One region of the Rhizobium sp. WYCCWR 11146 genome, then DNA from elsewhere that is predicted to be linked to it. Evidence: riboswitches for the same ligand, from Rfam matches in the RefSeq annotation. Region 1 holds a riboswitch; the other holds the start of a gene.

Region 1 (5,751 bases):
GCAGCGCCATGTCACCGGCTATATGAAGGAATTTCTGTTCCAGCCGGAACAGGCGCGTACGCCGATCAGAAACCTCTCCGGCGGCGAACGCGCCCGGCTGATGCTGGCGCGCATCCTTTCGCGCCCGACGAACCTCTTGATCCTCGACGAGCCGACCAACGATCTCGATATCGAAACGCTCGATCTCCTGCAGGAGATTGTCGCCGGTTTTCCCGGCACCGTCATTCTCGTCAGCCACGACCGCGATTTCCTCGACCGCACCGTGACCTCGACGATTGCACCCGCCGTGCCGGATGCGCCTGATGGTCGCTGGATCGAATATGCCGGCGGCTACTCGGACATGCTTGTACAGCGCAAGGGCGCGCTCGAGGAGCGCAAGAGGGCCGAGAAGGCGGCGGAGAAGCCGAAGACGCAGCAAGCAACAGGGTCAGGCAGCTCGAAGGTCAAGCTCTCCTTCAAGCAGAAATTTGCACTGGAAAACCTGCCGAAGGAAATGGCGAAGACCGAAGCCGAAATCGCCAAGCGCGAAAAGGTGATGGCAGATCCCAATCTTTTCACGCGCGATCCCTCAGCCTTCAACCGGCTTGCCGGCGAGATGGAAAAACTGCGCACCAGCCTGACCGACATGGAAGAGGAGTGGCTGGAGCTCGAAATGCTGCGGGAAGAGCTGGAAGGCTGAGATTTTCTCGAGGCTCGAGGCTCACTTTTCCTTGATTCGTCAGTGTGTCGTCCTGCGGCATAAGGTGCCGTCCGGCAGCCGGGGATATTGCCGATCGCAATGGCGACAAGGAAAAGTCATATGTCTCGCAAGCCTCATTCCCGTTTTCTCACAGCACTTACTGCCGGCAGCCTCGTTGCGCTTGCCCTGTCGCAAGCCGCACAGGCGCAGGATGCCCAGCGCATTCGTGTTCGCGGCGCAATCGAAAGCCTCAGCGGCGATACGCTCGTCGTCAAGACGCGCGAGGGCAGTGATGCGACGGTCGCGCTAAAAGCCGGCTGGAAGGTCGGCGGCATCAAGAAAGCCTCCGTTGAGGATATCAAACCCGGCGATTTCGTCGGCGTCGCTTCGCTTCCGAAGGGCACGGGCCCGGACGGGGCGATCGAGGTGCTGATCTTTCCGGCGTCGATGAAGGGAACCGGTGAGGGCAACCGTCCCTGGGATGCGCAGCCGAACAGCCAGATGACCAACGCGACTGTCAGCAACGCCGTCAAATCCGTCGACGGCCACACGATCACGCTGACCTATCAGGGCAAGGAAAAGACCATCTCGATTGCCGATGGCACGCCGATCGTGACGTTGGCGCCTGCGACCAAGGATGATCTGAAGCCCGGCGCCGGCGTCGTCGTCACCGGCGAGAAGGCGGCGGATGGCAGCATCTCGGCCAGCCAGATCGCCGTCGGTCTCAACGACGTCATACCGCCGATGTGACCAGCGGCTCAAATCCTTGTCTTATGCGTGCCGTCATCCCAAAACCGCTCCACACTTTTGGGCGGCATGCATTAAAGCGCCGGCGCGGGCACGGCGGCAGCGCCCGCACTGGCGCTGGCGCCGGTCTGGACGGCAGGCGGCTCCTCGGATGCTGACGGCAGCGCCTGCAGATGCAGCACGCGCGGCCTCAGCGCCTCGAGATAGGCCTCGGAGCGGCCGATATAGATCATGCCGCTTTCGGGCATCGAGGTGAGCAGTTTGGCCATCGTTTCCTGTAATTCCGGCTCCATGCCTTCCAACACTTCGTCGAAGATGATCCAGCGCGGGCGCACGAGAAGCAGCCGGGCAAATCCGATCGCTTTCTGCTGGTCGCCGTCGAGCATCTTGTCCCAGCGGGCGCGGGTATCGAGCCTTGCGATCAGCGAATGGAGACCAACCTTGTCGAGGGCCGCCTCGACGGCGGCTTTCTCGTAGGCTTCGGGACGTTCGGGAAAGGCCAGCGCCTCGCGCAGCGTGCCGCCGGGAACATAGGCAACCTGCGGAACGAAGAGCATGTCGTCGATTGGCGGCAGGCCTATCGTGCCGCTGCCGCACGGCCAGAGGCCGGCCATCGCCTGGAAGAGCAGCTTGCGATTGACGCTGTGATCGCCGTTGATCATGATCTTTTCGCCGGCCTTGATCACGACATCGGTTTCACGCAGGCGAAAACCGCCGCATTCCTCGATGTCTTCGCCGACCTTGGCGACGATCACCACATCCTTCAACGTCAGCGTGTCGGGCGCGGCGTTTTCATAGGCGATGCTGTCCTTGAGGTCGAAGTCCTCTTCCATCTCGACCAGCGCCTGGCGGAAATCGGTGACGCGCATCAGCGTGGCGCGCCATTCGGCGATCGGGCCGAAATTGGAGACATACCAGCGCAGCGCCGTGTTGACCTGGTTGAAGGCACCGACCGACATCATCAGCTGGCCGAGGGTGAGGCCGCCAGAGAAATAGGCGGGGGCGGCAACGATGATCGGGATGACGATCACCAGCCAGCCATAGCCGGCCGAAACCCAGGTGAGATTGGTATTGGCCATGGCAAGCCGCTTGACGACTGTCAGGACCGAGCTGATGTCGGTGTTGATGCGCCGGCGTTCGTTCTCCTCGCCGCGGGCAACAGTAATTGCCGGCATGTTCTCATTGGCATGCATCAGCGTGAAGCGAAGCTCGGCCTCTTTCGAAAAACGGTCGGCATTGAGCTTCACCAGCTTCCGACCGACGACCTGGCTCAGCACCGAGGCGGAAGCGGCATAGAAAATCGCCGCCCAGACCATGTAGCCTGGAATGGAGAAGCTATGGCCGCTGATGCGGAAGATGAAGCCGCTGGAAAGTTCCCAGAGCACGCCGATGAAGCTCACCAGAAGAATGGTCGACTGCAGCAGGCCGAGAACCAATCCCGTCGTGCTTTCGGCGAGGTTGCGGGAATCTTCGTGCAGGCGCTGGTCCGGATTGACGCCGATCAGGCCGCTGGAGGCAAGCCGCAGCGCCCGCTTGCGCTTCAGCCACTGGTCAACCAGATCGCGGGACAAGCCTTCGCGCATATAGAGCGCCGTCATCTGATTCAGCCAGGCCTGCAGCACGTTGAGCAGCAGCAGTGTGCCGGCGATCATCGCGAAGATTTCGAGTTGGTGGAAGAATTCGCCGAGGTCGCGGCGCTCCAGCGAGTCGTAGAAGGGCGCATTCCACTCGTTCAAAATGACCTGGCCGTAGGACGTCGCCAGGATAACGAGGATCAGCACGGTCGCCAGAAACAGCACCTTGCCACGCACTTCCGAATTCCAGAATGCTGAGAACATGACGCCGAGGCGATATGTCAGGCTTAAATCATACCCTACCCTATCCTGCCTCCGGATGCCCGGCCTCCCCTCGACTTTATCTGCCATTACGCTTTTCCAAATCGCCCATACCCTTATAAATAACATGGTGGCGTTACCGGTCTATCAACAGATTCTATCAGTCATTAAAGTGTGATGATGCTTGCATGAGTCTCTCCTGCATGTATTCGCCAGTTGATTCGCAATCCGACTGGGTCTAATTAAGGCCTCCGTGGTGATTTGGCCGGCCGGCTTGCAGCCACGTTAAAAAAGTCGCTAAAGGGCCGCGTGCGGACCGGTAGCGATTTTTGTCGCCGCCGGTTTTTTGTTTTTGATCGAGTGACCGCAATGCCCATCAAGATCCCCGATACGCTGCCCGCCTTCGAAACCCTGGTTCAGGAGGGTGTGCGGGTGATGACCGAGACGTTGGCGATCCGTCAGGATATCCGACCGTTGCAGATCGGGCTGCTCAACCTCATGCCGAACAAGATCAAGACCGAACTGCAGATGGCCCGTCTCGTCGGCGCCTCGCCGCTGCAGGTGGAGCTGTCGCTTATCCGTATCGGCGGCCACAAGGCGAAGAATACGTCCGAGGACCATCTGCTTGCCTTCTACCAGACCTGGGAAGAAGTAAAGCACCGCAAGTTCGACGGCTTCATCATCACCGGGGCGCCGATCGAGCTTTTGCCCTATGAGGATGTCACCTATTGGCCGGAGATGCAGGAGATTCTTGACTGGACGGAAACGAATGTCCATTCGACGATGAACGTCTGCTGGGGCGCGATGGCGGCAGTCTATCATTTTCACGGCGTTCCGAAATACGAGCTGAAAGAGAAGGCCTTCGGCGTCTACCGCCACCGGAACCTGAAGCCTTCCTCGATCTATCTCAACGGCTTTTCCGACAATTTCGAAGTGCCGGTGTCGCGCTGGACCGAAGTGCGCCGCGCCGATATCGAGAAATCCGAAAGCCTGGAGATCCTGATGGAGTCCAGCGAAATGGGCGTCTGCCTCGTGCATGAGAAGAGGGGCCGGCGGCTCTACATGTTCAACCACGTCGAATATGATTCCACGTCGCTTTCCGACGAGTATTTCCGCGACGTCAATGCCGGCGTGCCGATCAAGATGCCGCACAATTACTTCCCGCATAACGATCCGGCGCTTGCGCCGCAGAACCGCTGGCGCAGCCATGCGCATCTTTTGTTCGGCAACTGGATCAACGAAATCTACCAGACGACGCCCTTTGATGTGGAAGAGATCGGCAGCGATCTCTGACCGTTGCCGATCACGCCTGGAGCCGATGCCGCCGCACCACTGCTGTGGCTTTTCTTTCTGATCCGCCGGTTGCGGATCGAAGCAAATCCGGGCAGGTTCCTGTCCTGAAGCCTACCACACCGCGCGTCTTCGTCGGACGTGCAATGCACACTTTCAATCGCTGCACATTCCTCAAATCGATTCCGAATTGAGGAATTTTCAGCAGGGACAGAATGGACGGTCGATCATGTCGGATAAGTTGGAGCGGGACGTTTTCGGGCAGACGCAGGCGGGCGAGACCGTCTATCGCGTCGTGATCAAGGGCGGCGGGCTGACGGCCAAGATCATCAGCTGGGGCGCGGTCATCCAGGATCTGCGTCTCGAGGGACATGATGCGCCGCTGCAGCTCGGCTTCGACGATTTCGACAGCTACCTCCTCTATTCGTCCTACTTCGGCGCGACGCCCGGCCGCTGCGCCAACCGCGTCGGCGGCGGCAGGTTCACGCTTGACGGCAAGGACTATCAGCTCGAGCCGAATGAAAACGGCGTCACGCATCTGCATGGCGGCAGCGACAATATCGCCAAACGCAATTGGACGATCGTCGAGCATGACCACGACCGCGTGGTGCTGAAGATCGTCGATCCCGATGGCCGCGCCGGCTATCCCGGCAATTGCACCATCCAGGCGACTTTCTGGGTGCATGGCAATGGTGAACTGTCGATCACCTACGAATCGACCAGCGACCAGCCGACGCTCGCCAATGTCTGCCAGCACGCCTATTTCAATCTCGACGGCCGCGAAGATGCACTTGGCCATGACATCATGATAGCCGCCGATCACTATCTGCCGACTGATGAGAAGCAGGTGCCGACCGGTGAGATCCGTCCCGTCGAGGGCACGGAATTCGATTTCCGCGAGATGGCGCCGATGAAGCGTTTCGTCGGCAGCCAACAAGCGTTTTACGACCATAATTTCTGCCTGTCGGGCGAGCGTACCGCCAAGCGGAGCGTCGCGCTTGCCCGCAGCCTCTATTCCGGTGTGTCGCTGGAAGTGCGCAGCACGGAGCCAGGCGTGCAGTTCTATGCCGGCTTCAAGCTCGATGTCGCGGCGCCCGGCATCGGCGGGCGCAAATACGGCCCATTCGCCGGCTTCTGCCTGGAGACACAGGTCTGGCCGGATGCCATCAATCACCAAGGTTTTCCGAATGCGGTCCTGCG
Region 2 (5,751 bases), on a different contig from region 1:
GCCCGATGCTCGATGCGATCCTCGAGCGTCATCATTATCCCGCACCCGTTGCCCGGCTGCTTGCCGAAGTCGTCGTGCTGACGGTGCTGCTCGGCACCTCGCTAAAGTTCGACGGCAAGTTCACGGTGCAGACCAAGGGCGACGGCCCGGTCGATCTTCTCGTCGCCGATTTCTCGACGCCGGAAAATGTCCGCGCCTATGCCCGTTTCGATCAGGCGCTGCTCAACAAGGCCGTTGAATCAGGCGAGACCGAGCCGGAGCAGTTGCTCGGCAAGGGCGTGCTCGCCTTCACCATCGACCAGGGCAAGTTCAGCCAGCCTTACCAGGGCATCGTTCCGCTCGACGGCACCACGCTGGAAGAAATTGCCGGCGTCTATTTCCGCCAGTCGGAGCAGATCCCGACGCGCGTCCGCCTCGCCGCGGCCGAACTCTTCGACCGTGACGATGCGGGCAAGCCGCGCCATCGCTGGCGGGCAGGCGGGCTCGTCGCCCAATTCCTGCCGGAAGCGCCGGAGCGCATGCGCCAGCCGGATCTTCACGGCGGCGACGGCGACACCGGCAGCCGCCCGCATGGCGAGGACGATGCCTGGCTCGAAGCGCGTTCGCTGGTCGAGACCATTGATGCCGATGAACTGACCGATCCGCTTGTTGGCACCGAGCGGCTGCTGTTTCGCCTGTTCCACGAGCGCGGCGTGCGTGTCTACGAACCGCGCGCCGTCTTCGACCGCTGCAGCTGCTCGCGCGACAAGATCAAGGGCGTGCTGAAGGGCTTTTCGGCCGAGGAGATCGAAGCCAGCCAGGAAGATGGCGAAATCGCCGTCACCTGCGAATTCTGCTCGACCACCTACCGCTTCGAGCCGGCCGAGCTTCAGCCGGCGGAATAGGCTCAGTTCGCATGGACGGCTGCCCCTCACCCTAACCCTCTCCCCGTAAACGGGGCGAGGGGACGTGCCTTGCGAGAGGTGGGCGAGGAACGGAGAGGTCGGCGGCATGGTCCCTTCGCCCCGCTTACGGGGAGAAGGTGGCGGCAGCCGGATGAGGGGCCGGTATCGGCGATCTCGTGGGCCCGAGGTGTCGTACCGCCTGTGGCTTACACGTCAGTTAAGCACGCGCAGCAGCCCTGGTGAATCCAGCGAGAAGGCGGGGATGTCGACATCGAACATCTCGCCGTCGTCCGTTTCCATCTGGTAATGGCCGAACATCAGCCCGGAGGGCGTGTCGAGTGGGCAGCCGGAGGAATATTCGTAGGTGTCGCCGGGGCTGAGCCGCGGCTGCTCGCCGACGACGCCGGGGCCGGTCACCTCGTCCACCTGGCCGTTCTGGTCGGTGATGTTCCAGTAACGATTGACCAGCCGAACGGCTATGCCGGAATTGTTGCTGATGACAATCCGGTAACCCCAGACATAGCGATCGTCTTCCGGATCGGATTGCTCCTCCAGATAGAACGGCTCGACGACTACTTCGATCTCTCTTGTGAGGGCGCGATACATGCCTTGCACCTTAGTCAAGATATGTTACCCGTATCTTATAAGAGGCCCTGTCCGTCAAGAAACGGAACAATTATCATCGCTGAAATGGCTGTGATCCCCAGGGCTTTCGATCGTTAAGCCTAATTGTCAGTGTTAATTCCGTTTCGGAACGCCACGGCGGGCAAACTTGTTCCCCCGGTCTCACCTTGGTGAGATCCGGAACGGCCGAACCCCAAGCATGGCGCGCAAAAGTGTGCAGCGGTTTTGCGCGACATGCGTAAAAACAAAAACTAAAGCGCGAGGAGCGAATCTGAAAGATCGCGACGCGCTTTAATGAGATTCGGCCGAACCCTGGTGAGGTCCGGCCGTTTATCTGTCGATCAGGCCGAGACCTTGGCGAGCGCCCGAGCGAAATCCTCGATCAGGTCATCGGTATCCTCGATACCGGCCGAAAGGCGGACCGTGCCCGGAGAAATGCCGAGTTCGGCGCGCGCCTCTTCGGTCAGGTTCTTGTGCGTCGTCGTTGCCGGATGAGTGATCAGGCTCTTGCTGTCGCCGAGATTGTTGGAGATCTTGATGATCTCGAGCGCGTTCTGCAGCGCGAAGGCCGCATCCTTGCCGCCCTTCAGCTCGAAGGCGACCAGCGTCGAGCCGCCGGTCATCTGCTTGGCGATGATATCGGCCTGCGGATGGTCCTTGCGGCCGGGATAGATCACCTTGGCGACCTTGCCTTGCTCGGCCAGGAAATCGGCGATCTTTGCCGCGTTCTCGGTCTGCTGGCGCACGCGCAGCGGCAGCGTCTCGATGCCCTTCAACAGCGTCCAGGCATTGAACGGCGACATCGCCGGGCCGGTATGGCGGAAATAGTCGTGCAGGTTCTCGTCGATCCATTCCTTGTCGGAAAGTACGACGCCGCCGAGGCAGCGGCCCTGGCCGTCAATATGCTTGGTGGCGGAATAGACGACGATATGGGCGCCGAGCTCCAAGGGCTTCTGGAAGAGCGGTGTCGCAAAGACGTTGTCGACGACGACCTTGGCGCCGATCTGGTTGGCGAGCTTGGCAACGCCTGATATATCGATCACTTCGAGCGTCGGATTGGTCGGGCTTTCCAGGAAGAACACCTTGGTCTTCGGCGTGATTGCCTTTTCCCAGTTCGCCAGATCCCGGCCGTCGATCAGCGTGCAGTCGATGCCGTATTTCGGCGCCAGCGTCTCGACGACCCAGCGGCAGGAACCGAAGAGAGCACGGGCGGCGACGATATGATCGCCTGATTTCAGCTGGCAGAGGATCGCCGCGGTGACGGCTGCCATGCCGGAAGCGGTGGCGCGGGCGTCTTCGGCGCCTTCGAGCATGCACATGCGCTTTTCGAACATGTCGTTGGTGGGGCTGCCGTAGCGGGCGTAGATGAAGCCCTCCGTCTCGCCCTTGAAGCGGGCTTCGGCCGCCTCCGACGTCTCATAGACGAAGCCTTGGGTGAGATAGATTGCCTCGGACGTCTCGCCATATTGCGAACGCAGCGTGCCGCCGTGGACGAGTTGGGTTGCCGGGCGCCAGGTCTTGCTCATGCCATCACCTTCACATAACAAAAAAACCGGTCGCAAAAGCAGACCGGTTTCAACCCGGTCTTTTTAGCCACTTGTTTAACGTGGCTGCAAGCCGACCGGCCAAATCACCACGGGATAATTCTGCAATACTGCTGTTAGCTGCTTGCGTCAATTCCCCGAGTTTGGTTTTGTCGGCGGCAAATGATGGATGAGGCATGATGGCTCGCGAAACGGGAATTCTGGCGGATCGCGCGATCTCCGCGCTGTTCGAAACGGGGCGTCTGATCTCCGAGCGGGAGCTGGACCGCGACCAGATCCAGCCGGCAAGCCTGGACCTGCGCTTGGGCGGCAAGGCTTTTCGCGTGCGCGCCAGCTTCATGCCAGGCCCCTCGCATCTGGTGTCCGACAAGCTCGACCGGCTGAGCCTGCACGTGATCGACCTCTCCGAGGGGGCGGTGCTCGAAACCGGCTGCGTCTATATCGTGCCGCTGATGGAGAGCTTAGCGCTGCCGGTCGACATGTCGGCCTCGGCCAATCCGAAAAGCTCGACCGGGCGCCTTGATATCTTCACCCGCGTCATCACCGATTACGCCCAGGAATTCGACAAGATCCCGGCAGGCTATTCCGGCCCGCTCTATCTCGAAATCAGCCCGCGCACCTTCCCGATCGTCGTGCGCCGCGGCTCGCGCCTGTCGCAGATCCGTTTCCGCGTCGGCCAGGCCCTGCTCGGCGAACCGGAACTTTTGAAGCTGCATGAGAGCGAGACGCTGGTCGCCAGCAAGCTGCCGAACGTATCCGGCGGCGGCATCGCCCTGTCGATCGACCTCGCCGGAGACAAGGACGGCCTGATCGGTTATCGCGGAAAACATCACACCGCCGTCGTCGACGTCGACAAGAAGGCCGAGCACGACCTCTTCGATTTCTGGGAACCGCTCCACAGCCGCGGCCGTAACGAGCTGATCCTCGATCCCGATGAGTTCTATATCCTCGTCTCGCGCGAGGCCGTGCACGTGCCGCCGGATTACGCAGCCGAGATGACCCCCTTCGATCCGCTGGTCGGCGAATTCCGCGTCCATTATGCCGGCTTCTTCGATCCGGGCTTCGGCCATGCGCCTGCCGGCGGACGCGGCAGCCGCGCGGTGCTCGAAGTGCGCAGCCACGAAGTGCCCTTCATCCTCGAAGACGGCCAGATCGTCGGCCGCCTCGTCTACGAACATATGCAGGAAAAGCCCGCCAGCCTCTACGGCTCCGGCCTCGGCTCCAACTACCAGGCCCAGGGCCTGAAACTCTCGAAACACTTCCGCATCTGAAGCGTTGCACCCGGCGCGACTTGACAGCGGCCCCCATCTGTTGGAAATCTCGCATCATCGCGGGTGTAGCTCAATGGTAGAGCAGCAGCTTCCCAAGCTGAATACGAGGGTTCGATTCCCTTCACCCGCTCCAGCTGCCCCGGCCGTCCGTTCGCCGCCTTTTGAAGGCGCTTCGCAATCTTTTATGAAAAGGGTTGCGCGCAGGCATCGGCTCCTACAAGGATACAGATGGCGCCTCGGCCGCGCGCAACCCCTAGCTTCGCCTTTATTTGGTCTTACTGACGCTCGTCTCAATCCTCCCCAATTGAGACCTCACGTAGTCGCCGTGGCGAAGCTTTGCGAATTCGTCGGTGGCTTGTGCCGGTGCGCTCTTGAAAACGTACCATTCACCGTCCGGTTCGCGTTTCTGATAAATCAGGCCACCCTTCTTGCGGTGGCTGAAGCAGGTGATCGCCGTCGCCGTTCCGGTCTTGGCGTGCCAGTCGGCGTTGAAGCAGAGTTTACCCGACTCCGTGATGAACCAGCGGCCCGTGCCGAAGGACGGCGAGCCATTTTCCCGCGACCAGGCGGTAAAGCGACGCGCCTTTGCGGAGAAGTAGCCGGCGCCGGCTTTCCACATCCAGGAATTCTGGTTGTAGAGCCGATAGATTTCCGCGCTGCTCATCGGCTTTGCGGTCTCGATCCCCGCAGGCTCATTGGTTCCGGCAGCGGACGCGGCCGTGGCGATACCGCTGGTCAGGGCCACGGCCAGGAACATTTTTTGAAGCATGGACATGTTCAGGTTCCTTGTTGTTCAATTGATGCTTTCGCGGACGACCCGCCAGTCGGGGCGGCCATAGCCGTCCGGCCACGGATAGACTTCACGGTCGTTGAAGTAGATAACGGCGCTGAGGGCCGGGAACTGGGGATAGCGTTTCGTTACGCTCTCAGCCCAGTTTCGCACGAAGGAATCGCCGCCTTCGTAGCCGAGTTCGGCAACCATGATGGGCTTGCCGTAACCAGCGACACGGGCGTATCCGGGCGCAAGGTGCTCGGCAAACGTCTGGTCACGGCCAGTCTTGTCCCTGTCGTATTGCTCCAGGCCAAAGACCGAGAGCCCGATAAGATCGACGACATCGTTGCCGGGATAAAAGGCTTGAAGCCCCTCATTGCCCTTCGGTGACCACATGTATTTGGCCGTCTTCAGGTGGACCTTGCAGACCTCCACCATCCGGCGATAGGCCTTGGCATAATCGTCGCCCTGCCAATGCGACCAGGAGAACTGGCTGTCGGTTTCGTCCATTTCCTGTCCCCAGCGAATGATGACCGGACTTTTCAGCTTGGCAGCAGTCGAGCAGACGGCGGCCATGTTCGCATCGCGCGAACCGTTGAGGATGCTGTGCAGCAGTTCCTGCGAGGTTTGGCGCGAACCGGTCGACCAGGTCCAGG

What was found. Region 1 has a riboswitch for S-adenosylmethionine ahead of metA (homoserine O-succinyltransferase). Riboswitches for the same ligand answer to the same signal wherever they lie in the genome.
Region 2: another riboswitch for S-adenosylmethionine. It lies ahead of HX899_RS15740 (O-succinylhomoserine sulfhydrylase); the one in region 1 lies ahead of metA (homoserine O-succinyltransferase).

What each region holds. Positions count from the first base shown of each region.
Region 1 covers NZ_JACCEY010000019.1:208,806-214,556, forward strand. The annotation lists gene HX899_RS14190 (ABC-F family ATP-binding cassette domain-containing protein) at 1-679, shown strand, start outside; gene HX899_RS14195 (hypothetical protein) at 800-1,429, shown strand; gene HX899_RS14200 (ABC transporter ATP-binding protein/permease) at 1,501-3,390, opposite strand; SAM riboswitch at 3,505-3,582, shown strand; gene metA (homoserine O-succinyltransferase) at 3,631-4,554, shown strand; gene HX899_RS14210 (aldose epimerase family protein) at 4,781-5,751, shown strand, end outside.
Region 2 covers NZ_JACCEY010000021.1:3,469-9,219, forward strand. The annotation lists gene HX899_RS15730 (Hsp33 family molecular chaperone) at 1-884, shown strand, start outside; gene apaG (Co2+/Mg2+ efflux protein ApaG) at 1,098-1,490, opposite strand; gene HX899_RS15740 (O-succinylhomoserine sulfhydrylase) at 1,850-3,034, opposite strand; SAM riboswitch at 3,077-3,155, opposite strand; gene HX899_RS15745 (2'-deoxycytidine 5'-triphosphate deaminase) at 3,229-4,323, shown strand; tRNA gene HX899_RS15750 (tRNA-Gly) at 4,383-4,456, shown strand; gene HX899_RS15755 (DUF995 domain-containing protein) at 4,589-5,098, opposite strand; gene HX899_RS15760 (glycoside hydrolase family 26 protein) at 5,117-5,751, opposite strand, start outside.